DNA from 3 places in the Pseudarthrobacter sp. Y6 genome. Region 1 is predicted to be linked to each of the others. Evidence: riboswitches for the same ligand, from Rfam matches in the RefSeq annotation. Region 1 holds a riboswitch; each other region holds the start of a gene.
What was found. Region 1 has a riboswitch for thiamine pyrophosphate ahead of thiD (bifunctional hydroxymethylpyrimidine kinase/phosphomethylpyrimidine kinase). Riboswitches for the same ligand answer to the same signal wherever they lie in the genome.
Positions count from the first base shown of each region.

Region 2: it holds a riboswitch for thiamine pyrophosphate, as region 1 does, so the genes downstream of both, thiO (glycine oxidase ThiO) here and thiD (bifunctional hydroxymethylpyrimidine kinase/phosphomethylpyrimidine kinase) in region 1, are expected to answer to the same signal.
Region 3: it holds a riboswitch for thiamine pyrophosphate, as region 1 does, so the genes downstream of both, ACQCSW_RS19880 (ECF transporter S component) here and thiD (bifunctional hydroxymethylpyrimidine kinase/phosphomethylpyrimidine kinase) in region 1, are expected to answer to the same signal.

Region 1 is NZ_CP189574.1:2,019,499-2,028,954, forward strand. Features, by position in the region: gene ACQCSW_RS09675 (Rne/Rng family ribonuclease) at 1-3,090, shown strand, start outside; TPP riboswitch at 3,192-3,289, shown strand; gene thiD (bifunctional hydroxymethylpyrimidine kinase/phosphomethylpyrimidine kinase) at 3,272-4,855, shown strand; gene rplU (50S ribosomal protein L21) at 5,128-5,436, shown strand; gene rpmA (50S ribosomal protein L27) at 5,498-5,761, shown strand; gene obgE (GTPase ObgE) at 5,878-7,467, shown strand; gene proB (glutamate 5-kinase) at 7,478-8,626, shown strand; gene ACQCSW_RS09705 (glutamate-5-semialdehyde dehydrogenase) at 8,653-9,456, shown strand, end outside.
Region 2 is NZ_CP189574.1:1,552,572-1,562,027, reverse strand. Features, by position in the region: gene ACQCSW_RS07500 (glutamyl-tRNA reductase) at 1-867, shown strand, start outside; gene moeB (molybdopterin-synthase adenylyltransferase MoeB) at 938-2,137, opposite strand; gene ACQCSW_RS07490 (TetR/AcrR family transcriptional regulator) at 2,222-2,887, shown strand; gene ACQCSW_RS07485 (DUF3107 domain-containing protein) at 2,938-3,162, shown strand; gene ACQCSW_RS07480 (hypothetical protein) at 3,217-3,519, shown strand; gene ACQCSW_RS07475 (4a-hydroxytetrahydrobiopterin dehydratase) at 3,582-3,908, opposite strand; gene ACQCSW_RS07470 (thiazole synthase) at 3,982-4,797, opposite strand; gene thiS (sulfur carrier protein ThiS) at 4,802-5,038, opposite strand; gene thiO (glycine oxidase ThiO) at 5,035-6,381, opposite strand; TPP riboswitch at 6,374-6,493, opposite strand; gene thiE (thiamine phosphate synthase) at 6,521-7,297, shown strand; gene ACQCSW_RS07450 (RNB domain-containing ribonuclease) at 7,362-8,867, shown strand; gene ACQCSW_RS07445 (DEAD/DEAH box helicase) at 9,160-9,456, shown strand, end outside.
Region 3 is NZ_CP189574.1:4,107,537-4,116,992, forward strand. Features, by position in the region: gene ACQCSW_RS19870 (energy-coupling factor transporter transmembrane component T family protein) at 1-458, opposite strand, end outside; gene ACQCSW_RS19875 (ABC transporter ATP-binding protein) at 455-2,095, opposite strand; gene ACQCSW_RS19880 (ECF transporter S component) at 2,095-2,745, opposite strand; TPP riboswitch at 2,810-2,951, opposite strand; gene ACQCSW_RS19885 (heme-degrading domain-containing protein) at 3,007-3,549, shown strand; gene ACQCSW_RS19890 (DUF4235 domain-containing protein) at 3,591-3,854, shown strand; gene mnhG (monovalent cation/H(+) antiporter subunit G) at 3,967-4,386, opposite strand; gene ACQCSW_RS19900 (monovalent cation/H+ antiporter complex subunit F) at 4,376-4,654, opposite strand; gene ACQCSW_RS19905 (Na+/H+ antiporter subunit E) at 4,651-5,196, opposite strand; gene ACQCSW_RS19910 (Na+/H+ antiporter subunit D) at 5,193-6,800, opposite strand; gene ACQCSW_RS19915 (Na(+)/H(+) antiporter subunit C) at 6,797-7,390, opposite strand; gene ACQCSW_RS19920 (Na+/H+ antiporter subunit A) at 7,387-9,456, opposite strand, start outside.

The sequences.
Region 1 (9,456 bases):
AAGGTGGACAGCGCCGAACCGTTGCCGGCTTTCGCTGTTGAAGCCGCGGAAGCACCTGCCGCCGCCGTGGTTGCCGAGCCCGCCGCCGTGGAGGCTGACGCCGTCGAACCCGCGGCCGACGCCGCAGCCCCTGAGGCTGCCGCCGAGACCAAGCCTGTCCGCCGTCGCCGCGTTGCCACACGCAAAACCTCGGCCCCCGACGTTGCTTCCGCGGCTGCAGAACAAGGAGCTCCTGAGGAGCAGGCAGCCCCTGAAGCTGCAGCAGCGCCGGCCCCGGAAGCGCAGGAAGTCGCTGCTGCGGAGGCCGCCGCAACCGCAGCAACCGCCGTCGCCCCCGCCAACGCTGCTGCTCCGGCCGACGAACCACCTGCTGCTCAGCCTGCCAGCCCGTTCAGTTCACTGTTCCTCGAGCCGGTGTCCACCACGTCGGTCCTGTTCCAGGCCCCTGACCTCAGCACCGCGGTCCGGCCCGCACCGGCCGCAGCCGTGGAAGAACCGGAAGCGGACGACGCCGAAGACGGCGAAGAGGACGACGCCAACGGCCGCCGCCGGCGCCGCAGCCGTGGCCGCCGCGGGCGCAGCCGCACCGGCGACAGCGATGCTGATGCCGACACCGAAGGCGACGACGGCGCAGTCGAAGAAGCAGATGAGGAATCCGCCGGACAGGCCGATGAGGGCGTGACGTCCCGCCGTCGTCGTCGCCGCCGCCGCGGCGACCAGGACCTGGAGCTGACCGGGGGAGAGGGCGATGACCCGCCCAACACGGTGACCCGTGTCCGCGCGCCGCGCGCCGCGACCGAAGCGCCGGTCAACAACCGCGTCACGTCCGTCAAGGGCTCCACCCGCCTCGAAGCCAAGAAGCAGCGCCGCCGCGAATCCCGCGACACCGGCCGCCGCCGCACCGTCATCACCGAGGCCGAGTTCCTGGCCCGCCGTGAATCCGTTGACCGGCAGATGATCGTCCGCCAGCGCGACGACAGAATCCAGATCGGCGTCCTCGAAGACGGCGTCCTGGCCGAGCACTTTGTCTCCAAGACCCAGCAGGACTCCCTGATCGGCAACGTCTACCTCGGCAAGGTGCAGAACGTCCTGCCGTCCATGGAAGCGGCGTTTGTTGACATCGGACGCGGCCGCAACGCCGTCCTGTACGCCGGTGAAGTGAACTGGGAGGCCGTTAACCTCGAAGGCAAGCAGCGCCGGATCGAGAATGCGCTGAAGTCCGGGGACACCGTGCTGGTCCAGGTCACCAAGGATCCTGTGGGCCACAAGGGCGCACGCCTGACCAGCCAGATCTCCCTGCCCGGCCGCTACCTCGTCTACGTGCCCGGCGGCTCCATGACCGGCATCTCCCGTAAGTTGCCCGACGTCGAACGCAACCGTCTCAAGCGCATCCTCAAGGACCGCCTGCCCGAGCACGCCGGCGTCATCGTCCGCACCGCCGCCGAAGGAGCTTCGGAAGAGGAGCTCACGCACGACATCAACCGCCTGCGGGCGCAGTGGGAGGGCATCGAAGGCCAGTCCACGTCCACCAAGATCCTCGCGCCGGAGCTGCTCTACGGCGAACCTGACCTCACCATCAAGGTGGTCCGTGATGTCTTCAACGAGGACTTCTCGAAGCTGATCGTCTCCGGTGAAGAGGCCTGGGACACCATCGAGGCCTACGTCACCTACGTTGCCCCCGACCTCGTGGGCCGCCTGGAAAAGTGGACCAAGGACCAGGACATCTTTGCCGCGTGGCGGATCGACGAGCAGATCCACAAGGCCTTGGAACGCAAGGTCTTCCTGCCTTCCGGCGGCTCGCTGGTCATCGACCGCACCGAAGCCATGACCGTGGTGGACGTCAACACCGGCAAGTTCACCGGCAGCGGCGGCAACCTCGAGGAAACCGTCACCAAGAACAACCTTGAGGCAGCTGAAGAAGTGGTCCGGCAGCTCCGTCTCCGCGACATCGGCGGCATCATCGTCATCGACTTCATCGACATGGTCCTCGAATCCAACCGCGACCTGGTCCTCCGCCGCATGGTGGAATGCCTGGGCCGCGACCGTACCAAGCACCAGGTGGCCGAAGTGACTTCGCTGGGCCTCGTGCAGATGACGCGCAAGCGGATGGGCACCGGGCTCCTGGAAGTCTTCGGGGAGCAGTGCGAAACCTGTGCAGGCCGCGGAATCGTCACCCACAACGACCCCGTGGAACACCGCCGCGCCAACACCGTAGCCGCCGAGCACCACGTGCAGCGCGCGGATCACCGCCCTGACAGCCAGCGCACAGACAACCTGCGCAGCGACACACAGCGCACCGACAGCCAGCGCCCGGACAGCCAGCCGGGTGGCCGCACTGACCGGAAGCGCCGCCGCGGACGCGGCGGCCAGCCGCTGGAATCTGCACCGGCAGCTCCGGTGCAGATCCACACGGTCCACCCGGAACCGAGTGACGCCGAGCGCCATGCCAAGGCTGAGGCCACGCGGGCAGCGCTTGCGAACATTGCGGCCGCAGCCCACGCTGCGCACATGCACGACGACGAAGTGGCTCACGCATCAGCCGCCGCGGGCCAGCTGCCCGCTGCGCCGGTGCAGGCTCCGGCTGAGCGGTCCGAGACGGACTCCAACGGCCGCCCGGCAGCTGTGCTGACGTTCGGCGGCGAGCGGGTAGTGCTGCCGTTCGTAGAGCACCACGAAGACCATCCGCACGCACCTGCCCTGACACTTGACCGCCTCGCGGAGGCCTTCGCCCACCTTGGCGAGCCGGCCCCTGTAGCGGAAAGCAAGCCGTCGGCAGTCCAGGCAACTGAAAGCCAGCCGGCCGAACCTGCCCGTCAGCAGCAGCAGCCTGCCGTGGCGGAGAAGGACTACTCCGACCACACCGAGCAGCCCCGCGCCCGCCGTCCGCGGCGTAACCGGAGTGCCAGTCGTGCCCAGGGCGCAGCCAACGCCACGTCCGTGGAGCATCACGAAGCCGTTCCGGGGGCTGCCGCTGGACACATGCATGCCGCCAAGGCCCCGGAGCCCGTCAGGGCTCCTGTGGCTGACAAGCCGGCGGTCACCAATGCGCCTATCATCCTGGGCGTAGGGGTTCCGGCCTCGGAGCTCTGACCGAACACTAGGGCGAGCCAATACAGCGGCGCCCGGACGTGCCTGTGGATCACAGGCTGCGTCCGGGCGTCCGGCGTTAAGTCCCGAGGAACGCTAGGCTGGTGACTGACACGGGGTGCCGCGCAGAGAGCCGGCTGAGATCCACACCCGTTGAACCTGTCCGGTTAGCACCGGCGAAGGGATGTCTCCTTTGGCTTCAACTTCTGTCCTTCCTCCTGCAACGCCCCCAACCACGGCAACCCCCGCTGAGGTCCGGCCTGCACTAGGCCGCTCTTCTGCGGTCCAGGTGCTGCGTGAGGTCCCCCGTGTGCTGTCCATTGCCGGCTCGGATCCCTCAGGTGGCGCGGGCGTCCAGGCCGACCTCAAAAGCATTGCGGCTCTTGGCGGCTACGGCATGGCGGCCATCACCGCTCTGACAGTCCAAAACACGCAGGGGGTCCAGGCGGTTCACGTCCCGCCGGCGACCTTCCTGGGCCAGCAGCTCGATGCCATCAGCGACGACATCACCATCGACGCGGTCAAGATCGGCATGCTGGGCGACGCTGCGGTGATTGGCGTGGTGCGGGACTGGCTGGAAAGGGTGCGTCCCGCCGTCGTCGTTCTTGATCCTGTGATGGTGGCCACCAGCGGAGACCGGCTGCTGCACGAGTCTGCCGAGGCAGCCCTGCGGGGGCTGCTCCCGCTCGCGGACCTGATCACCCCAAACCTGGCCGAACTGGCCATCCTGGTGGGGGAGCCGCAGGCGCGGGATTGGCCTGATGCGCTCGGGCAAGGGCAGCGGTTGTCCGCCGCGACCGGTGCCACCGTCCTGGTCAAGGGCGGCCATCTCGACGGCGGTGCGTGCCCGGATGCCCTGGTCAACGCCGCCGGGCTGCTCGCCCAGGAGGTGGTGGAAGTGAGCGGGGACAGGATCCCCACCCGCAACAGTCACGGCACCGGCTGCTCGCTGTCGTCGGCCATGGCTACGGCTCAGGCCAGGCTGGGGGACTGGGAGGCCGCACTGCGGAAAGTTAAGCCTTGGCTGGTTGGCGCGCTGCAGGCCTCGGACCAGTTGGAGGTGGGCGGGGGCCAGGGCCCCATCAACCACTTCCATCACATGCAGGAGGTTCCGGCAGTCGGGGAATTCGCTCAGACGCTGCGGCGGGCGTCGGCACCGGATCTGGAGGCCATCTACGGACTGGACTTCATCCGCGACCTTGCGGCCGGCACGTTGGCTGAAGAACAGTTCGCCTATTACCTCGCCCAGGATGCCATTTACCTCAACGGCTATTCGCGCGTCCTCGCCCGGGCCAGTGCGCTGGCCCCCACGGAAGCTGCCCAGCTGTTCTGGGCAAAGTCGGCCCGGCAATGCCTTGAGGTCGAATCTGAACTGCACCGCACGTGGCTGAGCACCAGGACCGTGGAATCCGTCCTTGGACCTGTCACCAAGTCCTATGTGGACCACCTGCTGGCAGCCTCGGCCTCCGGCAGTTACGCGGTCCTCATGGCGGCGGTGCTGCCGTGCTTCTGGTTGTACGCCGAGGTGGGGCAGACCCTCCACGCGGAGTTCCTGGCTGCCGCTGCACCGGCGGCGCATCCTTATGCTGACTGGCTGCGTGCCTATGCTGACGACGACTTCGCGCAGGCCACCCGCGACGCGATCGCCTTGGCTGATGATGCCGGACGAGGCGCATCCGCGGCTGAACGTGCGGCGATGCTGGTGGCGTTCAGGCAGTCATGCCGGTTCGAAGTGGAATTCTTCGACGCGCCGCGTATTCACGCCTGACGGTCTTGGGCCCGCGCGGCCTGTACGATAGTCAGGCACGGTTTTGGATTGTCAGTGCAGTACCTGCTTGTGGGTCCTATCACAGACAACGGACCGTAACCAGCCTCATTTGCGGCCGAAGGCAAAATTAGCGTATTCTTGATCTTCGGTGCTTACGCCAACACTTGGGTTACGACCCCACGGCGTTGAGGCACAGCGAGAGCCCAGCCAATTATGGAAACGGGTTCAGCACGCAAATTTAGTAATAAACGTCGAGAGAAGTGAGTTCCCAAGTGGTGTACGCGATTGTCCGCGCAGGCGGCCGCCAAGAGAAGGTTTCCGTTGGAGACTTCGTTACCCTGAACCGCGTCCCCGGTGGAGCCGGCAGCACCTTTGAGTTGCCCGCACTGCTCCTGGTAGACGGTGACAAAGTCACCTCTGCTGCTGCGGACCTGGCCAAGGTAACGGTTACGGCTGAGATCCTCGAAGACCTCCGTGGTCCGAAGATCGTCATCCAGAAGTTCAAGAACAAGACCGGTTACAAGAAGCGCCAGGGTCACCGTCAGGAATTGACCAAGGTCAAGATCACGGGTATCAAGTAACTCTTCGTTACTGTTCAGGTTCTTCAGCAGATTCCCCAGAATTTAAAGGCAGGCATTTCAAATGGCACATAAAAAAGGCGCGAGTTCCACTCGCAACGGTCGTGACTCCAACGCCCAGTACCTCGGCGTCAAGCGCTTCGGCGGCCAGGTAGTTTCCGCAGGCGAGATCATCGTCCGCCAGCGTGGCACCCACTTCCACCCGGGCGCCGGCGTTGGCCGTGGCGGCGACGATACTCTGTTCGCACTGGCTCCGGGAGCCGTCCAGTTCGGCACCCGCCGCGGGCGCCGCGTCGTCAACATCGTTGCTGCTGCAGCTGCAGAGTAACAAATAGTTCTGAAACGGTGGAGCGGGCCATTTGGTCCGCTCCACTATTCTTTTAACCGCATTACAATCGTCTTGGCGCCCTTGGGCGTCCAGGAAACAGCACTGAGGAGATCCACGTGGCGAGCTTTGTAGACCGGGTAGTACTGCACGTATCCGGCGGTACCGGCGGCCACGGCTGTGTCTCCGTCCACCGGGAGAAGTTCATCCCACTGGGTGGACCCGACGGCGGTAACGGCGGCGACGGCGGCAACGTCATCCTGCGCGTTGACCACCAGACCACTACCCTGCTCGACTACCACCACTCCCCGCACCGCCACGCCACCAACGGCGGGTCCGGCATGGGCGACTGGCGCGGCGGCAAGAGCGGCGAGACCCTCATCCTGCCCGTGCCCGACGGCACCGTGGTCAAATCCAAGGACGGCACCGTCCTGGCAGACCTGGTCGGCGAAGGCGCAGAATACGTGGCGGCCGCCGGCGGCCAGGGCGGCCTGGGTAACGCTTCGCTGTCCTCGCAGAAGCGCCGTGCCCCGGGCTTCGCCCTGCTGGGCATCGAGGGTGACGCCCGTGACATTGTGCTGGAACTGAAGTCCATCGCCGACATCGCGCTTGTTGGTTTCCCCTCTGCCGGCAAATCCAGCCTGATCGCGGCCATGTCCGCCGCGCGGCCCAAGATCGCCGACTACCCCTTCACCACCCTCATCCCGAACCTGGGTGTTGTCCAGTCCGGCGATGTCCGCTTCACCATTGCAGACGTTCCGGGCCTCATCGAGGGCGCCAGCGAAGGCAAGGGCCTTGGCCACCACTTCCTGCGCCACGTGGAGCGTTGCGCCGCCCTGGTACACGTGCTCGACTGCGGCACGCTGGAATCGGACCGCGACCCGCTGGCAGACCTGGCCATCATCGAGGCCGAACTGGACAAGTACTCCGTAGACATGAGCTACGCGGGTGCCGACGGCGAAGTGGTTCCGCTGAACCACCGTCCGCGGCTGGTGGCCCTGAACAAGGTGGACCTCCCGGACGGCAAGGACATGGCTGAATTCGTCCGCCCCGAACTCGAGTCACGCGGCTACCGGGTCTTCGAGATCTCGGCCACCAGCCACGAGGGTCTCCGCCAGCTGGGCTTCGCCATGGCGGAAATCGTCCAGGCCGCCCGTGCCGCCCTCGCGGCCGCCCCGCCCAAGGTCCAGCCGCCGATTCTGCGGCCCCGCGCCGTCAACGAAGCCGGCTTCAAGATCCGCCGCGAGGAAAAGAACCTCGAACCGCTCTTCCGCGTCCTGGGCGACAAGCCTGTCCGCTGGGTCAAGCAGACCGACTTCACCAACGAGGAAGCCATCGGCTACCTCGCCGACCGCCTGGCCAAGCTCGGCGTCGAAAACGAACTGTTCAAGCAGGGCGCCAAGCCGGGCGACGCAGTCGTGATCGGCGAAGATGACGGCGTTGTCTTCGACTGGGAGCCCACCATGATGGCCGGAGCCGAAATGCTCGCATCACCGCGTGGCACGGATATCCGTTTCGCGGACGTCGGCGACCGCCCCACCCGTGGCCAGAAGCGTGACGAGCAGCAGGAACGGAAGGATGCCAAGGCCGCCGCCCGCGCCGAGCTCGAAGCCGAGCGCAAGGCCGGCATCTGGACCGAATCGGTCAGCAGCCGCCGCGCTGCCAAGCCGGTCACGGAGGGTGGACTGGACGTTGAAGATGATGAGTGAGGCCGCTGAAATGACCGAAAATTCCGCAGTAATCATCGAGGAACCCAAAGACGACCGCAGTGTGCTCGCCCGGGCCCGCCGGATCGTTGTCAAAGTAGGGTCGTCGTCGCTGACCAGCATCAAGGGCGGCATCTCGGAAGAGTCCCTGACAGCCCTCTCAGATGTCTTGGCCGCCAAACATAACGCCGGCACGGAAATTATCCTGGTTTCTTCGGGAGCCATTTCCGCAGGCCTTGCGCCCCTCGGCCTGGTGAAGCGTCCGCGTGACCTTGCGACCCAGCAGGCCGCCGCCAGCGTGGGCCAGGGCCTGCTCATGGCGCGCTACACGCACGCTTTCGGCGCCCACGGCGTCACCGTCAGCCAGGTGCTGCTGACGGCAGATGACCTCATGCGTCGCAGCCACCACGCGAACGCGTTCCGTGCACTGAACCGCCTCCTCAACCTCGGCGTGGTGCCGGTGGTCAATGAAAATGACACGGTCGCTACGCACAAGATCCGTTTCGGCGACAACGACAGGCTCTCAGCGCTCGTGGCCCATCTGGTCCGTGCTGACGCCCTGATCCTGCTGTCCGACGTCGACTCGATATACGACGGCCCGCCCGCCAAGGGCGCCAAGCGCATCCCCCAGGTGGACGGCCCCGAAGATCTTGAGGCAGTGACCATCGGGAAGCCGGGCAAGGCAGGCGTAGGCACCGGCGGAATGCAGACTAAAGTCGAGGCTGCCATCATGGCCGCCGATTCCGGCATCCCGGCGCTGGTCACCTCCACCGCCAACGCCGCAGCCGCCCTGGCCGGTGAGGACGTGGGGACCTGGTTCACCGTCAACAGCGGCCGGAAGTCCGTGCGGATGATGTGGCTCGCCCACCTGGCGCATGTCCAAGGCCGGCTCTTTCTTGACGACGGCGCCGTGCATGCTGTGCGGGACAATCGCTACTCGCTGCTCCCCGCCGGAATTTCATCGGTGGACGGCACCTTCGAAGCCGGCGACGCCGTCGAGATGGTGGCCGGCGACGGTACCGTCATCGCGCGCGGTTTGGTTAATTACTCTTCCGATGAGCTTCCCCAGATGCTGGGCCGCTCCACAGTGGAACTGGGCGAGTCCCTGGGCCGCGGATTCGACCGTGAGGTTGTCCATATCGACGACCTGGTTCTGGTCTGAGCGGCCCGCTCGCTTAGACTTGAAGGATGACTGAGGCACTGATTTCCCAAGCCCCTGGCAATTCCAACGATTCGAATGCGGTTCCTTCCGGGCCGGAACAGGGGAGTGCCCCCACTCCGGCGGAGGTTGAGGCAGCCGTCCACGCCGTCGCTGACCGCTCACGGCAGGCTGCCCGCCAGATGTCCGGGGCCAACCGCGCCTTGAAGGACAGTGGCCTCCGGGCAATCGGTGCTGCACTGCTGGACCGGAAGGACTTCATCCTGTCCGCCAACGCCAAGGATGTTGCGGCCGGCAAAGCCAACGGCACGTCGGCGGCCCTGCTGGACCGCCTCACCCTGACCGAAAGCCGGATCGACGGACTCGTGGCTTCCCTGGAGAACTTGGCCAGCCTGCCGGATCCGGTAGGAAACGTGGTCCGCGGCCAGACGCTACCCAATGGGCTGCGCCTGCGCCAGATCAACGTGCCCATGGGAGTGGTGGCCGCCATTTACGAGGCCCGCCCCAACGTCACGGTAGACATTGCCGGTCTTGGCCTCAAGAGCGGGAACGCCGTCATCCTCCGCGGCGGTACTGCTGCCGCCTTCACCAACGAAGCACTCGTCCAGATCCTCCGCGAAGCCCTGGACTCCGTCGGGCTGCCGGCGGACGCCGTTCAGACTGTGGACCAGTACGGCCGTGAAGGTGCGAATGCGCTGATGCGGGCGCGCGGCCGCGTTGATGTCCTGATTCCGCGCGGCGGCCGGGACCTGATCCAGTCCGTGGTGCTGAACGCTGCCGTGCCTGTCATCGAGACCGGCGAGGGCAATGTGCATATCTTCATCGACGAATCT
Region 2 (9,456 bases), 470 kb from region 1:
GCCAAGGATGTCGGGGCACAGACCGCCCTCGGTTCCCGGGGCCTGTCCATCGTTTCAGTGGCGCTGGATCTGGCCACAGATCTTTCCGAGAGCCACGACTGGTCGGCGAAGAAGGTCGTGGTGTTCGGCACCGGCGCCTACGCCGGCGCCACCATGGCGCTGCTCCGCGAAAGGGGCTGCACCGACATCTCCGTGTTCTCCTCTTCAGGACGCGCCGAAGCGTTCGTCGCCACCCGCGGCGGAACAGCGCTGGACAGCGATTCCCTGCCGGTAGCCGTGGCGGCGGCCGACGTCATGATCGGCTGCAGCGGCTCCGACACCCGGGTCGAGGCCGGCGAACTTGCCGGGATCCGCGCGGACTCTCCCCGGCCGCTGATCGCGATTGACCTCGCCCTCACCCACGATTTTGACCCGGAAGTCGGCCAGCTCGACGGCGTCGAGCTTCTCACGCTGGAGTCCGTGCGTTTGGCGGCACCCCAGGAACAGGCCGAGTCCCTCACCCAGGCCAGTGGCATTGTGTCCGGCGCGGCCCAGGCCTTCGAACAGGAACGGGAAGCCCGCTCGGTGGATTCCGCCATTGTGGCGCTCCGCCGGCACACCATGAACGTCCTGGACGCGGAAATGGAACGCGTCCGTGCCCGCCACGGTTGCACGGCCGCCGCCGAGGAAGTGGAGTTCGCCCTCCGCCGGATGGTCAAGCAGCTGCTGCACGTGCCCACTGTCCGTGCCCGTGAGCTCGCCGCCAACGGCCAGCAGGACGACTACGTGTCGGCGCTCGAAACCCTCTACGGCATCACCGTGGAGCAGCCGGCCACCGCAGCGCAAGCGGAGTGCCCCGTGGACCACCGGGGCCTCGAAACCGCCTGACGCGACGTTGCCCTATCAGTTTTGGCTCTCAACCCACCGTTTTAGCGACCAAAAGTGATAGCGCAACTGGTCAGTAGACCGGCTTCTGCGGCTCCACGTCGCGCACCCAGGCCAGGATTCCGCCGTCGAGATGGCTGACCCGCTGGTAGCCGGCCTTCCGCGCAGCCTCCAGCACGTTGGCTGACCGAGTACCGGCCTTGCAGTGGAACACAATGTCCTTGTCCTGCGGGAGTTCCGCCCACGCCTCCCCCGCGAGGATCCTGCCCTGCGGGATCAGCACCGAGCCGTCGATTCTCACGATGTTGTGTTCACCGGTTTCCCTGACGTCCACCAGCTCGAAGTCCTTCAGGCCTGCCTTCCGGGACGCCAGCATGGTGGCCAGCTGGGTTGCCGTCACGGTGTGCTCCGTGTCTGCGGAGACGGCAGGGGTGATGCCGCAGAAAGCTTCGTAGTCCGTCAGTTCCGTAATGGGTTCCGCCGCCGGGTCCTTGGACACGCGGATCTCGCGCCAGGTGCCGCCCAGCGCATCAAACAGTGCCACCCGGCCCAGGAGTGAACGCCCGACGCCGGTGATCAGCTTGACTGCCTCGGTCACCATGAGTGATCCCACAGCAGCGCAGAGCATGCCGAAGACGCCACCCTCACCGCAGGAGGGCACGGATCCGGCCGGCGGGGCCTCGGGATAGAGGTCCCGGTAAGTGGGTCCGTGCTTTTCCCAGAACACGCTCACCTGGCCATCGAAGCGGAAGATCGATCCCCACACGTAGGGCTTGCCGAGGATGGCAGCGGCATCGTTGACCAGGTAGCGGGTGGCGAAGTTGTCCGCCCCGTCCAGGATCAGGTCGTAGTCCGCGAACAGCTCCAGTGCGTTGGAGGCATCCAGCCTGACGTTGTGCAGCCGGACCTCCACCAGGGGGTTCAGCGCGGCGATGGCGTCCCGGGCGGATTCGATCTTGGGCCGTCCTACGTCGACGACGCCGTGGATCACCTGGCGCTGCAGGTTGCTGAGGTCAACGACGTCGTCGTCGATGATTCCCAGGGTCCCCACGCCCGCTGCCGCCAGGTAGAGCAGCGCGGGCGAACCCAGTCCCCCGGCACCGATGACCAGCACCTTGGCGTTCTTCAGCCGCCGCTGCCCCACCGCTCCGATTTCGGGAATGATGAGGTGCCGTGAGTAGCGTTCCACCTCGGCCGGCGTCAGTTCACCGGCGGGCTCCACCAGCGGTTTAAGTGATACAGAGGAATCATTTGCGGTCAAAGTCGAAGCCATACTTCAATGTATGCCCCGAGATGCCGCGCGGTCATATTACCGCGCAGTATTGTGTAGGTAACGGCAAGCGAAAGTAGGGCAACTGTGGTCCATGAAGCACGGGCTAACCGGGCGTCCGGCGGCGAACCGGCCGCACCTCAACGGGCCGCGGGCCAGCGGTCCGCCCGGCTTCCCCGGGATGAGCGCCGGGCGCAGCTTCTCGCTGCGGCGCAGGAGGTTTTTGTCGCCAACGGCTACCATGGCGCCGCCATGGATGAAATCGCCGAAACGGCCCATGTCAGCAAACCGGTGCTGTACCAGCACTTCCCGTCCAAACGGGAGCTGTATCTTGCCCTGCTGGACAGCCATCTCGCGTCCCTGACCGACCTGATGCTCGGTGCTTTGAGCTCCACTACTGACAATGACGAACGTGTCCAGGCGGTGATGCGCGCCTACTACCGCTTCATCGCCAGCGACGACCAAGCGCACCGCCTGGTCTTCGAATCAGACCTCATCAACGATCCCGATGTCAGTTCACGCCTCGAGACATTCAACAAGACGTTTGCGGACGCCGTGGCGCGTGTGATTGCCGAGGACACCAAACTGCCCCACCTGGAGGCACAGCTTCTAGGACGCGGCCTGGCCGGCATGGCCCAGGTCAGCGCGCGTTATTGGCTGGAAACGGATGGAAACCTGGACCTCGATGTGGCCAGCGACCTCATTTACCGTTTAGCTTGGCGCGGAATCTCGCGCTTCCCCAAAGAGTCCTAGACTACAAATAAGAGAACCCAAGAAACTTTGATTGGCTGGGAGGCCCCCTTTTGGAAATTAAGATCGGCATTCAGAACATTGGCCGCGAAATCGTCCTGGAATCGGCTCAGGATGCAGACACTGTAGCCACGGTCGTTGAAGAAGCCATCACCAAGGGCACCGATCTCCGTCTCAAGGACGACAAGGGACGCATCATCATCGTTCCCGGCAACGCCCTGGGCTACGTGGAAATCGGTGCCGAAGAGGCCCGCAAGGTCGGTTTCGGCCAGTTCTAGTACGTCAGCGGCCAGCCGCCTTGGCGGTTGGCCGCTGCTTTCCGAGGAGATCCCATGCTTTCGCTGACCATCGTTGTCCTGGTCACAGTAGCCGCAGGCTTTGTTGTCTGGGCCAATGACAGGCGCCACACCCGGTATGGGACGGGGTTGCCCGCAGGGGTTGCCGTTGTGGTGGGTGCGGTCAGCTGGATCATCTTCATCGCGGCAGGTTTTGGCTACCAGCCGGGCCTGACGTGGATTCCCTGGGTCCTGCCCATGGCGCTCGGCACCGTCGCTGCCATCGGGACGGTCCTCTACCTCGGGCGGACGCGCGAAAGCCACGATACGCAGCGGCTGACGCAGGCGCTCAAGCTGTAGGCCGGTCCCGTTTCCTTAAGAACCGGTGACCACTACCCAGCAGGGTGCGTGGTCACCGTCCTTTAACCCGCCGGCTGGGCGGTGGCGCCAAGCCGGGCGGCAGCAGCACTCACCGCCGCCGCAGCAGCGGCATCCCGCTCAGTGACCTCGCCGCCGGCGTCGTGGGACGTATAGCGGAGATGCACCTTGTTGAAGCGCCAGTCAAGGTCCGGATGGTGGTTCTGCTCTTCCGCCAGGCGTCCGACGGCGGCAATCAGCTCCAGTGCGGCGGCCGCCGTCGGCGTCTTATAGACAGCGACCAGCCCGCCCAGCCTGTACTGCCAGTCAGGCAGCGCGGCGAGGACGGCCTCGATCCGCTCACGCGTGAGAGTGTCTTGCTTGCCGGTCATAGCGGCCTCCTTGGCTCGTCTGGTGAGCCCGCCCCGGCGTTTGGTCGAGGGCGCCCGGCCTGGAGAAAACGGCCTAGAGAAACTCTGCCCGGCCTTCCATGGCCGATGACGCCAGGGCGTGCTCGCGGCGCGGAATCCTGCCGGCCGCTTTCGCCAGCCTACCGGCGATGACGGCGTGTTTGAAGGCCTCCCCCATGAGTGCCGGGTTCTGCGCACGCGTGACTGCAGTGGCCAGCAGCACGGCATCACAGCCAAGCTCCATGGCCAGTGCGGCGTCGGATGCCGTGCCGATGCCGGCGTCCAGCACCACGGGCACCGAGGCGCGCGAGACGATCAGTTCGATGTTGTGTGGATTCAGGATTCCCAGGCCGGTGCCGATGGGCGCTCCGAGCGGCATGACCGCGGTGGCACCCAGGTTTTCCAGCCGCAGGGCCAGGACCGGGTCATCGTTGGTGTAGGCGAACACTTTGAAGCCCAGGTTTACAAGCTGTTCCGTTGCATCCACGAGCTCCACGGCGTCCGGCAGCAGGGTCTGTTCGTCGGCGATGACTTCCAGCTTGATCCAGTCGGTTTCCAGCGCTTCGCGTGCCAGTTCCGCCGTCATGACCGCGTCCCGGGCGGTGAAGCAGCCGGCGGTGTTGGGTAGGATCCGGATCCCGTGGTCCACCAGGAGCTGGAAAAGGGACCCCGATTCAGCCGGCGAATAGCGCCGCATGGCCACCGTGGTCAGTTCGGTTCCGGACGCCAGCAGGGCAGCGCCCAGCCCGTCGAGGCTCGGTGCGCCACCCGTGCCCATGATGAGGCGGGAGCCGAGCTCGACGCCGTCGATGACCAGCCTGTCTGCAGCCTCGGGCCGGTTCTGTGTACTGATGTTGCCGGTTACTGTCATGGTGTCAGCCTCCCTGGACTGCTGTGACCAGTTCGACGTCGTCACCTTCGGCGAGCGCCGTGACGAACCACTGGCTGCGGGGTACTACTTCGGAGTTATGGGCGACGGCGACGCCGAGTTTCTGCCCGTCTGTCGCCTGGCCGTTGGCTGCTAGGGGACGGCCCGTGATCTGGCTGATGAGGGTGGTGATGGAGGCGTCGGCCGCCACGGAATGGCGAGAGCCGTTGAGGGTGATGTTCATGCTGATTCCTTCTGTGGGTCGAGGTCCTTCGTACCGCTAATGTCCTTGCGTGGGGACGGTGTGCCGGCTACCAGGTGCTTTCCTGAAAAGCGGGCCGGGCTGAGGGCCCCCCATCGAGGATCCGTCGGGCCGTCCAGCAGGTCCCGGCAGATGGCCGCCGCCGCCGGAGCAAGCAGCACTCCGTGGCGGAAGAACCCGGTGGCAACAATCAGCCCGGCAATGTTCCCCGTGTTCCGCGTCCTTGGTGCGGAAACCGGTACGCGGCCGAGGAGAGGTGCGTTGTCCGGGGTCGCCGGTCTTGCCCGTGCCGTGCATTCCAGGAGTTCAAGCTCCAAGACGGCCGGCACCAGGACCTGGGCGTCACGCAGCAACTGGTAGACGCCACCGGCCGAGACAGCAGCGTCGCCTGTCCCGGCGAGCGCGTCCTCCCGCTGCGTTGCCCCGATCACCACCGTGCCGTCCTGCCGGGGAACGATGTAGACCGGCACACCATGGACCATTCCGCGGACCGTCGAGGTGAGGAGCGGGCGCAGGTGCTGCGGAACAGCCAGTCGAAGAATGTCACCGTAGACAGGCCGCAGGGGCAGGTGCAGTCCAACCGGGAGCCCATCCAGCGACGCCGCCTCCAATCCGTTGGCCACGATAGTCTCCCCTGCCTGGACACTTCCGCCGTGTGCGAGGGTCACGCCGCTGACGCGGCCGTCCTCCCAGATAAGGGCAGCGGCGCGTTGGTCAACGGCGAATCCCGCGCGGGCACCTGCCACGGCGGTTCCTGCCCCCGGTTCGTGGAGGGCAAGGACTTCCTGGAGGCACGCCACCAGTTTCCGGGGATCCACCTGGTGGTCGGCGGGGATGTCCAGGGCGCAGGATATGGCCGGGCTGAGCAGGGATTCCCTCGTCCTGGCCTCACGGACAGTCAGGGGTTCCACCACCAGGCCGCTGGCCTGCTGCACGGCCCGGAGGTCCATCAGCGCCCGGCGGTCCGCAGCGTCCGCGCCGATGGCGAGGGTCGGCGTCGTCAGATATCCGGTATCTCCAGCCCCGGCCAGGGCAAGGGCTGCCGCGAAGGCAGGCCACAGGCCGGAGGATGCAAGCATCAGCTCAAGGAGGTCTTCCTCCTGGTAATGCAGTTCGCTCACAGGGGCAAGCATGCCGGCGGCTGCCCAGCTGGCGCCGTTCCCGGGCGCGTCATCGATCAGCACAACGGAACGGCCGGATCGCCGAACTTCCCAGGCTATGGCGTGGCCGATGACTCCGCCGCCGATGACTGCCACGTCGGCGTGCAGGCCTGCGGCCGGGCTGGCTGATGCAGTCTCAGGTGGGCTGCTTATTGCGGGGGGCACATGGTTCCTTCCCTACGCCGGTACTAGCCGGATCAGGTCAAGCGGTCGGCTCTGACGCCCTCTCAGCCCGGCCGCTTTGTGACGGCTGCAACGGGCTCCCGCAGTACCCGCCCAGTTTAGGGGAATTAGGCTGGTTTCCATGAACGCGCAATCCTTCGCCGCTGCAGGCACGTCCTCCGCCAGCTCTTCCGCCCCCGCATCCTTGACCGAAACAGACCCCACCGGCGGCATAGGCGCCGGACTCCCCCACAGCGCCAGGCTGTACCTGTGCACCGACGCGCGCCGGGACCGTGGGGACTTTGGCGAGTTTGTGGACGCGGCTTTTGCCGGCGGCGTGGACATCATCCAGCTCCGCGACAAGGCCATCGAGGCGGAGGAGGAGCTGGAGCTGCTGGCCGTGCTTCAGGCGGCGGCCGAACGCCACGGAAAGCTGTGGGCAGTCAATGACCGTGCCGATATCGCGATGCTGTCCGGCGCCCCCGTCTTCCACATCGGGCAGAAGGACCTGCCGGTCGCTTCCGCCCGCACCCTGCTCGGCCCACGCGCAGCGATCGGCCTTTCCACGCACACCGCCGAGCAGATCGAAGGCGCCATCCGGCTGTCCGGTGGGCTGAATGCCCAAGGCGGCCTGGACTACTTCTGCGTCGGACCGGTCTGGGCCACTCCCACCAAACCCGGTCGTGCCGCCGTCGGCCTTGACCTGGTGCGGTACGCAGCGGGGGCGGTCGGCGCTGCCGGTGGCACCCAGGCCACGCTGCCCTGGTTTGCCATCGGAGGCATCGATCTCGGCAACGTGGAGCAGGCGGTGGAGGCCGGTGCCGGCAGGATTGTTGTGGTGCGTGCCATTACCGAAGCCTCCGATCCCGCAGCGGCGGCCGCGGCACTCCTGGCGGCCCTGGACGCAGGCGCATCCTGACAATCCCCCGCGTGGCGGACGTTGGGCGTGCACGTTCCGTGGAAATCGGGCTAACCTGACTTTCGTGTCACATCATAGGTTGGCCCCCAACGTCCACGAGCAGACGAACGACCTCGCGGCGGCGCTGAGCGCCCTGCGGACAGAGCTGGAACTGCCGGGGCCCTACCCGGCGGAGGCGGTCCGGGACGCGGAAGCGGCAGTGGCCGCACACGAGTTGCCGGGCGCTGACCTGACGGATGTGGACTTCCTCACCATCGATCCGGCGTCGTCCACTGACCTGGACCAGGCGCTGTTCATCGAACGCGCGGGCACTGGCTACCGGGTGCTTTACGCCATCGCTGACGTGCCGTCCTTTGTCCGCCCCGGCGGCGGACTGGACGCAGAGACCCGCCGCCGGGGCCAGACGTTCTACGCCCCTGACGGCCGTATCCCGCTGCACCCGGAGGTCATCAGCGAAGGGGCCGGCAGCCTCCTGGCCGGGCAGCTGTGTTCCGCCTATGTTTGGGAGTTCGGGCTGGACGACGCGGCGCAGGTCTCCACTGTGACTGTCCGGAGGGCCTCCATCCGCAGCCGGGCCAAGCTGAGCTACAAGGGAGTACAAGCCGAACTCGACGCCGGGACGGCTGGTCCCGTCCTGCAGCTCCTGAAAGAAGTAGGGCTCAAGCGCGTCGAGCTGGAGCGCCGCCGCGGCGGTGCGAGCCTGAACATGCCTGAGCAGGAAATCGTCCAACTACCCGACGGCGGCTACCGGATTGCCGCGGCGCCGCAGCTTCCGGTGGAGGACTGGAATGCCCAGATCTCCCTGATGACCGGGATGGCGGCGGCAAACCTGATGTTGGCGGGAAAAGTGGGCATCCTGCGCACCATGCCCGCGCCGGACGAGCGCTCCCTGCGTCATTTCCGCCTCCAGACCGAGGCCTTGGGCAAGCCGTGGGACGGCAAAATCAGCTACGGCGAATACCTCCGCAGCCTTGATCCGACCGAGCCCCGGCAACTGGCCATCCTGCACTCCGCCGGTATGCTGTTCCGCGGCGCCAGTTACACGGCGTTCGACGGCACAGTCCCGGAAGACGCCATCCAGTCCGCCATCGGCGCCGCCTATGCCCACACCACAGCACCACTCCGGCGTCTTATCGACCGCTTTGTCCTGGTGATCTGCGAAGCCCTGAGCAACGGCAAGCAGGTACCGGACTGGGCACGGGTAGCCCTGCCGTCCCTGCCGGAGATCATGGCCGGCTCCGACCAGCTCGCATCGCGGATGGAACGCATGGCGCTGGACACCGTAGAGGCCGCGCTCCTGGTCAACCATGTGGGCCAGGAATTCGATGCGATCGTCATTTCCGGCGCCAAGCCGCAAAAAGACAACGGCAACGGCGGCGGGAAAAACGGCAACGGCACCAAGAACGGTGCTGCAAAAAACGGGAACGGCCCCTCGGGGATCATCCAGATCGCCGAACCCGCCGTGACAGCCCGGTGCGGCGGCGACCTGGAATCCGGCACCAAGGTGCGGGTCCGCCTGATCTCCTCCGATATTGCCGCCCGCGAGGTCCACTTCGAGCTGCTGGCCTGAAGGTTTTGCGCCCCGCCCGATCGGCCCAAAGCCGGGATTCAGGGTCCGTACGGCTAGACTGAAGAAGTAGATATGGATGCCCGGTCGTTGATTTCCTTGATTTTGAATTCAACAAGCCCGCCCCTACGCGATCTTGAGATGCACCCGTTGGTCACCAGTGCCAGCATTTTGATAGCCCGCGATCGGCTTCCACTGGATTTGCTTGCGCGCCAGAGCGTGCTCCGGAACGGCCACGTTGGCCGGCCCGTTGAGCAGGCAGCGCCAATGCCCAAATGAATAAGGAAACTCCCCTGTGAGTGAATTGCATACCCACCAGATCCTGACTGACGACTCCGGCATCGAGACGATCGAACCCGAAGAAACCATCATCTCGGACGAGAAGCCGCACGAGATCGAGGAGAAATCCTTCGCTGACTACAATGTCCGCGCCGACATCGTGGAGTCCCTCGCCGACGCCGGGATCACCCATCCCTTCCCCATCCAGGCCATGACCCTGCCGGTGGCGCTTTCGGGCCACGACATCATCGGGCAGGCCAAGACCGGCACCGGCAAGACCCTCGGCTTCGGCATTCCCGCGCTGCAGCGTGTG
Region 3 (9,456 bases), 2.1 Mb from region 1:
AGCGTGCCAAGGACAAACCGGTGCGGCAGCCGGGCCTTCTGGGCCAGCGCATCGGCGAGGTCGGTGGGGTCTGTGCAGGTCATGAGCAGGATCGCCGGCAGGGCAATCGCGAGTCCGCGCAGCATAAAACCGATTCCCAGCTGGAGGGAACCTTCGCTGATGGACCAGATCCCGACGTCGAGCAGGACAGCGCCGCTGTCCGCCGCGACGATCGCCGTGCTCCAGCCGCCCAGGGCTGCCGCGATCATGAGCGGCCAGCCGCGCTGCCACAACAGTCGCAGGGTGAGGCCGGCCAGCGGAAAGAGCGCCAGTTCCGCCACGAGCGCGGTGGTGGCAGACACCCAGTCGATGGAGAGCGCCAGCACCAGGGTGATGAGGAAGACGGCGGCGAACTTGGCCAGCGGGTTGGCGCGCGTCAGCAGTGCGTGGTTGCCGCGGAGGATCAGGGCATCCCTCATGCCGCACCCGCTTCCTGGCGGGCGCCGCCGCGTGAGGCCGGGCCAAGCCGCAGTTCGGCCCCGCCCAGTACGGCGCTGAACGCCTGGTCGTGGGTCACGGAAACCACGGAGGTCCCGGCGTCGAGCAATTCCGAGAGGAACGACGCGAGCTCGGCCCAGGTGTTGGCGTCCTGGCCGAAAGTCGGCTCGTCGAGCACCAGCACACGCGGGTGGGCGGCCAAGACCGTGGCCACCGACAGGCGCCGCTTTTCGCCGCCGGACAGCGTGTACGGATTGGCGTCCACAAGGTGCGTCAGGCGCAGCCGTTCCAGCAGTTCGTCAACCCGCTCCTCGCCATGCCCCAGATGCCGCGGACCGAACATCAGTTCGTCCAGCACGCGGCCGGTAACGAACTGGTGCTCGGGTTCCTGGAACACGGTTCCGATGCGGGAAATCAGCTGGTTGGCTTTCCATTTGATGGGATCGATCCCGGCACCCTCGGAAAGCTCGACGGCGGCGGACACTTTTCCCGCCACCGGCGCCAAAAGTCCGGCGATCGTCAGCGCAAACGTTGACTTGCCGGCGCCATTGGGCCCCGTAACGGCGAGGGCATGGCCGGAACGGACCTGGGCGGTGATGCCCGACTGCACCGGCACGGGCAAGACGGTCCGGAAGCCGCGGCGCCGCGGACGCTCGCGGGAGACGGCCAGGTCCTCGGCGGCCAGCAGCAGGTCACCGGAGCCTGCGGACGTGCGGCGCCGGGTTGCCGGGACATACCCCGGCACCCAGACGCCCGCGCCGATCAGCATGTCCCGTGCCTCCGCGAGCACCTGGTCCGGCGGCCCGTCCAGCAGGACTGCGGAAGTACCGACGGAACTTCCAGCGGAGCCCGCTGCAGAGCCCGGCTGGAGCACCACAATCCGGTCCACCAGGTCCTTCCAGACCGACACGCGGTGTTCCACCACAACGAGGGTGGCGCCGGTTTTGTCCAGGCAGCGGCCCACGGCGTCGCGGACTTCCAGCACACCGGCGGGATCGAGGTTTGCGGTGGGCTCGTCCAGCAGGATCAGCCCGGGCCGCATCGCGAGGATGCCGGCCAGAGCCAGGCGCTGCTTCTGCCCGCCGGACAGGACCGACGTCGGGTGGTCCAGCGGGAGCCCGGCGGCATCTGGCCCGCCGTCGGCGCCGCCACCAGTGCCGCCGTCGGCGTTCAAACCGCCGCCGCCCGCACTTCGCAGCCCGACGTCGTCGAGCGCTTCATGGACCCGCCGCCAGATCTCGTCCCGCGGAACGGCGAGGTTCTCGGCGCCGAAGGCGACGTCGTCACCCAGGCGGGAAAGAACCACCTGCGTTTCCGGATCCTGCTGCATTAGGCCCGAACGGCCGCGCTGCCCGCGTGGCACCACACCGTCGATCAGCAGCGAACCGGTTTCGTCGGCGTCGTCCCCTTCATCTCCAAGGACCCCCGCGAGCGCGTGCAGCAGGGTTGACTTGCCCGCGCCCGAAGGGCCCAGCAGCAGCACCCGCTCGCCAGGAGCGATGTCAAGGTCGAGCCCATGGACGGCGGGGGCGGAACGTCCGGCATGCCGCCAGCCCCAGCCACGGGCGGACACTGCGGCGGGGCGCACGCCGGAAGCGCCGGCGTCGGAAGCGGTCATCAGTTGAAGACGGGCTCCGAAGCTGCCTTCCGGGACGCGAACGAGCTCAGTACACCGGTCCTGGCCAGGCCGCGGGTGGCGATCCAGGACAAAGCGCCCGCAATCACGGCGCCGGAGATGGTGCAGAACACGATGTACGCGAGCTTGTCGCCGGGCTCGTAGGCGATGTTCCAGCCCCACGGCAGGAAGGAATCATTGAGGCCGCAGAACAGTCCGGCGCCGGCACCGGCCAGCAGCGCGGCGATGAGGTTGTACTTCTGGTGCAGGAAGGACTTGAACCGGAAGTTGCCGTACACCAGCAGGAAGAACACCAGTTCGGCGCCCAGGCCCTGCAGGATTCCGGAGATCAGCACCGTGGCGCCGTACTGCGAGCCCATGATGAGTTCGCCGGTGGCGGCCACCGCTTCGCAGAAGAGCGCCGCGCCGGGCTTGCGGATGATGAGCATGCCCAGCACAGCCGGGATCATCCAGCCGCCGGCGATCAGGCCGGTCAGCGGGGGGTAAACGGCGTTCATGGGGGCGGAAATGATCCCGGCGCCCTGGGACCAGGCCCAGAAGATCACGCCGCCGGTGATGGCGATGAGCGCCGCCACCACGATGTCCACAACGCGCCAGGTATTGCCGGTCTTTTTGATTGCTCCAGTTGTCATTTTGTCCTCCTGAGGAACAGGAGGGGAAAGCGCCCCGGCGTGCGGCGCTGCCGCCGTTTCCGGACACTTCGAGAACTCGACTCCCTTGCGCCGGTACTAACCGGATCAGGTTCGAGGGTCTGCGGCTGTCCGCACTCTCAGCGCCCGCCTGCGGTTCCCTGGCAATGCCAGTGATGTCCGACGGCGGCGCTCCCCTGTCGTAATAAATCTGCCCTGATGGGCGTACTCAGTTTACACCGCAGGCGGGGTAGATTGTGGGCCATGACTGCCAACAATCAGACTGTGACTGCGTTCAATCCCGATTCGACGGTGCCCCAGCCGGCGGGGCTGCTTGAGGCCCTGATCGCCCGGATCGAGGGCGAGATCAGCGAGCTGCAGTTCTCCCGATTCACCAAGGATGATTCCCTCAATCTGGGGCTGCTGCTGGTGGAACTCGGCAAGAGCCGAAGACTGCCCATCGCGATCGACATCACCAAGGGTGACCAGGTCCTGTTCCACGTGGCCTTGGACGGCGCCACCCCTGACAACGAGCACTGGATCCGGGCCAAGCAGCGCACCGCCGCCAGGTACGAGGTCCCGTCGTTGCTGGTGGGACTCCGCGGCAGGCTGCACGGAGGCCGGATCGAGGAACATGGCTGGTTTGACGAGTCCGCCTACGCCCCGCACGGCGGTTCCTTCCCCGTCTACGTCGCCGGCGTGGGCGCAGTGGCCACCGTAACGGTCTCGGGCCTGCCCCAGCAGCAGGACCACGACCTCGTGGTGGAAGCCCTGCGGGAGATTCTGGAGTCCATGCAGCCGGGTTAGGCTAAAGACAGTCCCGGATCCGCTCACAAGGAGTTCAACGAATGAACCTGTTCATCAAGCTGCTCGGCACTGGAATCAGCATCGGCGCCGGATTGGTCGGCACCAAGATGGTCAATACCGTATGGGAAAAGTCCACCGGCAGGAAGCCTCCCACCGGCAAGGGCGAAGACACCCCCACGAGCCTCCGCTCGGCGCTGACCTTCGCGCTCATTTCGGCCTCGGTCAGCACCATCATCCAGGTGCTCGCCAACCGCGGCACGCAGCGGGCCATCAGCCGCTTCGCCAAGTCCCAGGACATCGTCTAACCGCATCACCCTTGAGTTTTTGTCCAGATAAAGGCCTCTAACCGACGGCAACCCGTGTTATCTGGACAAAAACTCACGCGGGGGCGGACGTTAGGGGTGGCGGGGCGGGACGTTAGGGGCGGCCGCCGTCGGACACTTCATCCCGGGATGACTCGTCCCGGGACGATTGGGCGGCCTTCTGAACCACGGCATCGAGTTCATCGGAGCTGAGCAGCTCGCGGTGCAGGTGTTTGGTACGATAACCGGCGCGGCCCACCATATGGGCGGAAACCGGCACGGTCAGCAGCTGGAAAATCCAGGCCACCAGCAGCACCGGCCACACCCACCAGGTGCGTAGCTGCAGGCCGATGGCCGCCAGGAGCAGGAACAGCCCCAGCACCTGGGGCTTGGTGGCCGCGTGCATGCGGCTCAGCAGGTCCGGGAAGCGGAGCAGTCCGACGGCGGCGGCGAGCGACATGAGGGCACCCACCACCAGGAACACCGCCGATACAGTATCGATGACGTTATCAACCACGCTGGCCTCAGGATTCATTGGCTTGCTCCCGCCGGTCGGCCACGAAGCGCGCAACGGTCACCGAACCGATGAAGCCGACGATGGACAGCGCCACCAGCAGCATCAGGTTGTTGAGGTGCCGGTTGACGGCCATGTCAATGCACAGGGCCGCGCCGAGGATCGCGAGCAGGACGTCGGAGGCCAGCACCCTGTCCAGTAGTGACGGGCCGCGGGAGATCCTGATGATGGCTCCTGCCGCTGCCAGCGAAAGAATGACTGCCGTGACAGCCAGGACGGTCTGCATCATGCTGCGGCCTCCTGCCGGATTGCTTCGAGTTCTTCGCGGGTGCCCATGATTCTGATCAGGGCCGCTTCGATGGAGCGGACTTCCTTGCGCAGTCTCTCCACCTCTTCCGGGCTGCTGACGTTGAGCGCGTGGAGGTACAGGGTGGACGTTGACCGGTCCACTTCCACCACCAGGGAGCCCGGGATCAGCGAAATCACGTGCCCGGTGGCGGTGACCACCAGGTCCTGGTGGCTCCGCAACGGCACCGCGACGACGGCGTTGATGACCCGCGGGCCGCGGACGACAGCCAGATACATGACCTCAACGCTTGCCGCCGCCACCCTGCTTAGAAAACGCAGGGCAAAAGGCACGGCGTGAAGAATGCTGAAGCGGCCGCTGAGCTCTACGGGCGGCAGGTAGAACATCCGGGCCACGAGCACGGCCAACAACGCGCCAAAGAGCAGGTTGCCGGGGCTGAAGTCCTGCCACAAGGCACCCCAGACAATCACCAGCCACACCAGCAGGGGCACCTCTTGGCGCAGGGAAATCCGGCGGCGGCTCATTTGCCCCCTCCGTCTTTCAGGGCCAGCGGGGGAACGGGCGTGTCCTCACCCAGTACGGCCTGGATGTAGGCGGACCTGTCCAGCATTTCGTGGGCTGCCTGGTCCGAGACTTTGAACAGCGGGCCCGCGAAAACAGTGAGTGAGACGCCCAGAACCACCAGGCCCAGGGTTGAGCCCACCATGGTGCGGGGCAGCAAGGTGACGTTTTTGCGGCCAGCCCGGCTGCCGGTACCCGAATCCTCGGGCTCAGCCAGCAGGACGGGGTCCGGGTGCTCGGCGTCCGAGGGCTTGCGCCAGAACGCGCGGTTCCAGACCCTCGCAACGGCCAACAGGGTCAGGAGGCTGGTGACCACGCCGCCGATCACCAGGGCGTAGGCCAGGGGCGTACCCAGTTCGATGCCCGCCTGGATGAGCCCCACTTTCCCCAGGAACCCGGAGAACGGCGGGATCCCGGCCAGGTTCATGGCGGGGATGAAGAACAGCAGTGCCAGGATGGGTGACAGCTTGGCGAGGCCTGCCAGCCGGTCCACGGAGGAACTGCCGCCGCGGCGTTCGATCAGGCCTGTGACCAGGAAGAGACTGGTCTGGATGGTGATGTGGTGGGCCACGTAGAACACGGCGGCGCCCAGACCCGCCACCGAGGACATCGCCAGGCCGAACACCATGTAGCCGATGTGGCTCACCAGGGTGAAGGACAACAGACGTTTGATGTCGCTCTGGGCCAAGGCGCCTAGGATTCCGACCACCATGGTCAGCAGCGCCGCCACCATCAGCGGAGTGTTCAGGCTGTCCCCGGGGAAGAGCAGGGTTTCCGTGCGCACCATGGCGTAGACACCGACTTTAGTCAACAGGCCGGCGAACACGGCCGTGACCGGCGCCGGTGCCGTGGGGTAGGAGTCAGGCAGCCAGAACGACAGTGGGAACACGGCCGCCTTGATCCCGAATGCCACCAGGAGCATCACGTGCAGCAGGGTCTGGGTTCCGTCGTCCAGGTCCGCTAGCTTGATGGCGAGGTCGGCCATGTTGACGGTTCCGGTGGCGCCGTAGACCATGGCGATGGAGATCAGGAACAGCACCGAGGACACCACGGAGACCACCACGTACGTAACTCCGGCGCGGATTCGGGGGCCGGTTCCACCCAGTGTCATCAGCACATAGCTTGCCGTCAGCAGGATCTCGAAGCCGACGTACAGGTTGAAGAGGTCCCCGGACAGGAACGCGTTGGACACACCCGCCACCAGGATCAGGTAGGTCGGGTGGAAGATCGACACCGGAGCGTCCTGGTCGCCGTCGGCCATGCCCTGACCGGTGGCGTAGACCAGCACAGCGAGGCTGACGGCGGACGACACCACCAGCATGAGCGACGAGAACTGGTCCACCACCATCGTGATGCCCCACGGCGGCAACCAGCCACCGATGTGCACAGCGGCGGTTCCGCCGTCCCAGACCGAAGCCAGCAGTGCGCACTCGAGCAGGAGCGTCAGGGACAGCACAGCGATGCTCACGGCGCGCTGGGCGCGGGAGTGCCGGATCAGCAGGAAGGCCAGTGCGGCACCGAGGATGGGAAGTACGACGGCGAGCGGGGCAAAGCTTGCGATGTTCACTTCACACCTCCTTCGGGACCAGGGGTTACGTTCTGCGAGCCGGGTTGCTCTTCAGCGGCGGCATCCTCGGCGGGAATCGTCTTGGCACCGGCCGTGATGGAATCCCCGGCCGCTTCCGGACCGTCCGCCACCGTGGCGTGGTCTGAGACGGAGCTCCCGTCGCTGCCAAGCATGGTCAGGGGAAACTCGGAAGTTTCGGCCGGGATCGGAGCGTCGTCCTCGGCGTCGAACCTGGGCGTCTCGGCGACGCGGAGGTCCTCAATGTCGTCCTGGATCTCATCCTGGCGCGCCAGGACCCACGTGCGGTAAATGATGCCGAGCATAAAGGCCGTCACGGCGAAGGAGATCACGATCGACGTGAGGATCAGAGCCTGCGGAAGCGGGTCCGAGTACTCCTGGGCGCCGGTGTCCTTGTCGTACAGCGGCGCCAGCCCGGCATAGCCGCCGGTGGCCAGGATCAGCAGGTTGGTGGCGTTGGCCAGCAGCATCAGCCCGAGCAGCACCCGGGTGAGGCTGCGTTCCAGGATCAGGTATATGCCGCACGCATACAGGGCACCCATGATGGTCAGCAGGGTCAGGTTGACGCTCATCCTTGGCCCTTCGCGGTGGTTTCGGCGTGGACACCCGCGGGCTCGTGCTGCTGCTCCTGCGGAGGGGCGTCGTCGGTCGGCGAGTCCTCGGCAGGCGCAGTTCTCTGCTCTTCAAAGTGTTCGTCGATCTCGGAGCCCAGGCTGCGCAGGACGTCCAGCACCAGGCCGATCACCACGCTGTACACGCCGATGTCGAAAATGGTGGACGTGACGAACTTGATGTCCCCGAATACCGGAAGCCAAAGTTCAATGATGGCGGTCTGGAATACCTGGCCGCCCAGCAGCAGCGGCACCACGCCGGACGCTGCCGCAGTGGCGAGCCCGATCCCCAGCAGGGTGCCGGCGCCCACGGGGGTGGCCTCGCGCAGTTCGAAACGGCCGCCTGCCATGTAGCGGATGGCCAGCGCCAGCCCGGCAGTCAGGCCGCCGGCGAAGCCGCCGCCGGGCAGGTTGTGGCCGGCCAGGAGGAGGTAGAGGGAGAAGATGATCAGGGAGTGAAAGATCAGCCGGGTGACCACTTCGAAAATGATGGAGCGCCGTTCCGGTGCCAGGGTCCGCCCCGCCACAATCCAGGCATCCCGGGCGGAAGCTGCGAATTTGCGGCTGATGGCCAGCGCGGCGGCCTCCCGCGACCCGGGATCCACCGCAACCTGACGGCCTACGCTGCCCTCGTCAATGGTTTCAGAGACCCTGCTCCGGTCGCCGCGCCCGCGGACGAAGATGAGGCTGGCAACACCTGTGGCTGCCAGGGCAAGGACGGATATTTCACCGAACGTGTCCCAGGCGCGGATGTCCACCAGGGTGACGTTGACGATGTTCAGCCCGCCGCCGCCTTCATAGGCAAGGCGCGGGAATTCCAGGGACACGGGGATAGCCACCCGGGCGCCCATGGCGTGGATGGCGGCGAAGACCATGGTGACGCCGAACGCCGCCCCGATGATCACGCGGATCACCCGGTACTTGCCGCCGGTGCGGTCGCGGAGTTCCGCGGGCAGGCTGCGCATGGCCAGGACAAAGGCCACCAGGATGATGGTTTCCACAAGCATCTGCGTGAGGGCCAGGTCAGGTGCGCCCTGGAGCGCGAACATCAGGGCGATCCCGTATCCGGTCACGGACACCATCAGCACGGCGAGGAACCTTTTGTTGGCTTTGACCGCAGCCAGCGCGCCGATGACAATTCCTGCCCCGACCACGGGCTGCAGCGGCGAGTAGGGATCGATGAAGTACAGGTTCTCGGGCAGCGGCTTGCCCGCCAGCAGCATAGCCGTCAGCGGCAGGACGAACGCCATGGTGAGGATGACGGCGAGGTAGAAGTACAGGGAACCACGCTGCGTGCGGCCCGTGATCCAGACCGCGGTGTCGTCCAGCGCGCCGATGGTGAGCTGGTAGATGCGATCGCCGTCGATCCAGCCAGGCACTCGGGACTGCGCGCGGGCCACCAAGGTTCGTCCGAAGTACATCGCCAGGCCCAGCGTGAACGTGAGGGCCGTCAGCCCCAGGGCGGGGGTGAAACCGTGCCACAGCGCAAGGTGGCCGGCCTGCTCTGCCGGCGTGCCGGCGTCGGGGGCGGTGGAGGCGAACAGCGCGGCGTAGGGCTGGACCCAGGCGTCCACCGGCGCCGGCCAGAGGCCGTAGACGATGGTGAGGAGGCTGAGGAGGGCCGGGGCAGCCAGGAACGATGGCCTGACCGCCTTGAACGCTGTCCGCTCAATCCCGGGCTTCACCGCGAAAGCTCCCCACATAAAGCGGGCAGTGTAGGCGAACGTGAGAATGGACCCGATGACGAGGCCCACGAGCACCACCATGCTCCAAGCCTCGCCGTCGGAAGCGTGGTGGACAAAGGCTTCCAGGACTGATTCCTTGGCCACGAACCCGGCGAGTAACGGAACGCCGGCCATCGATGCGGCACCGATCCCGGCCACAATTCCGAGGGCCCGGGACGACCGGAACACACCGGACAGCTGGCGGACATCGCGGGTACCGGACTGGTGGTCGATGATGCCCACCACCAGGAACAACGTGGCCTTGAACAGTCCGTGGGCCAGGAGCATCGCGAGCCCGGCGAG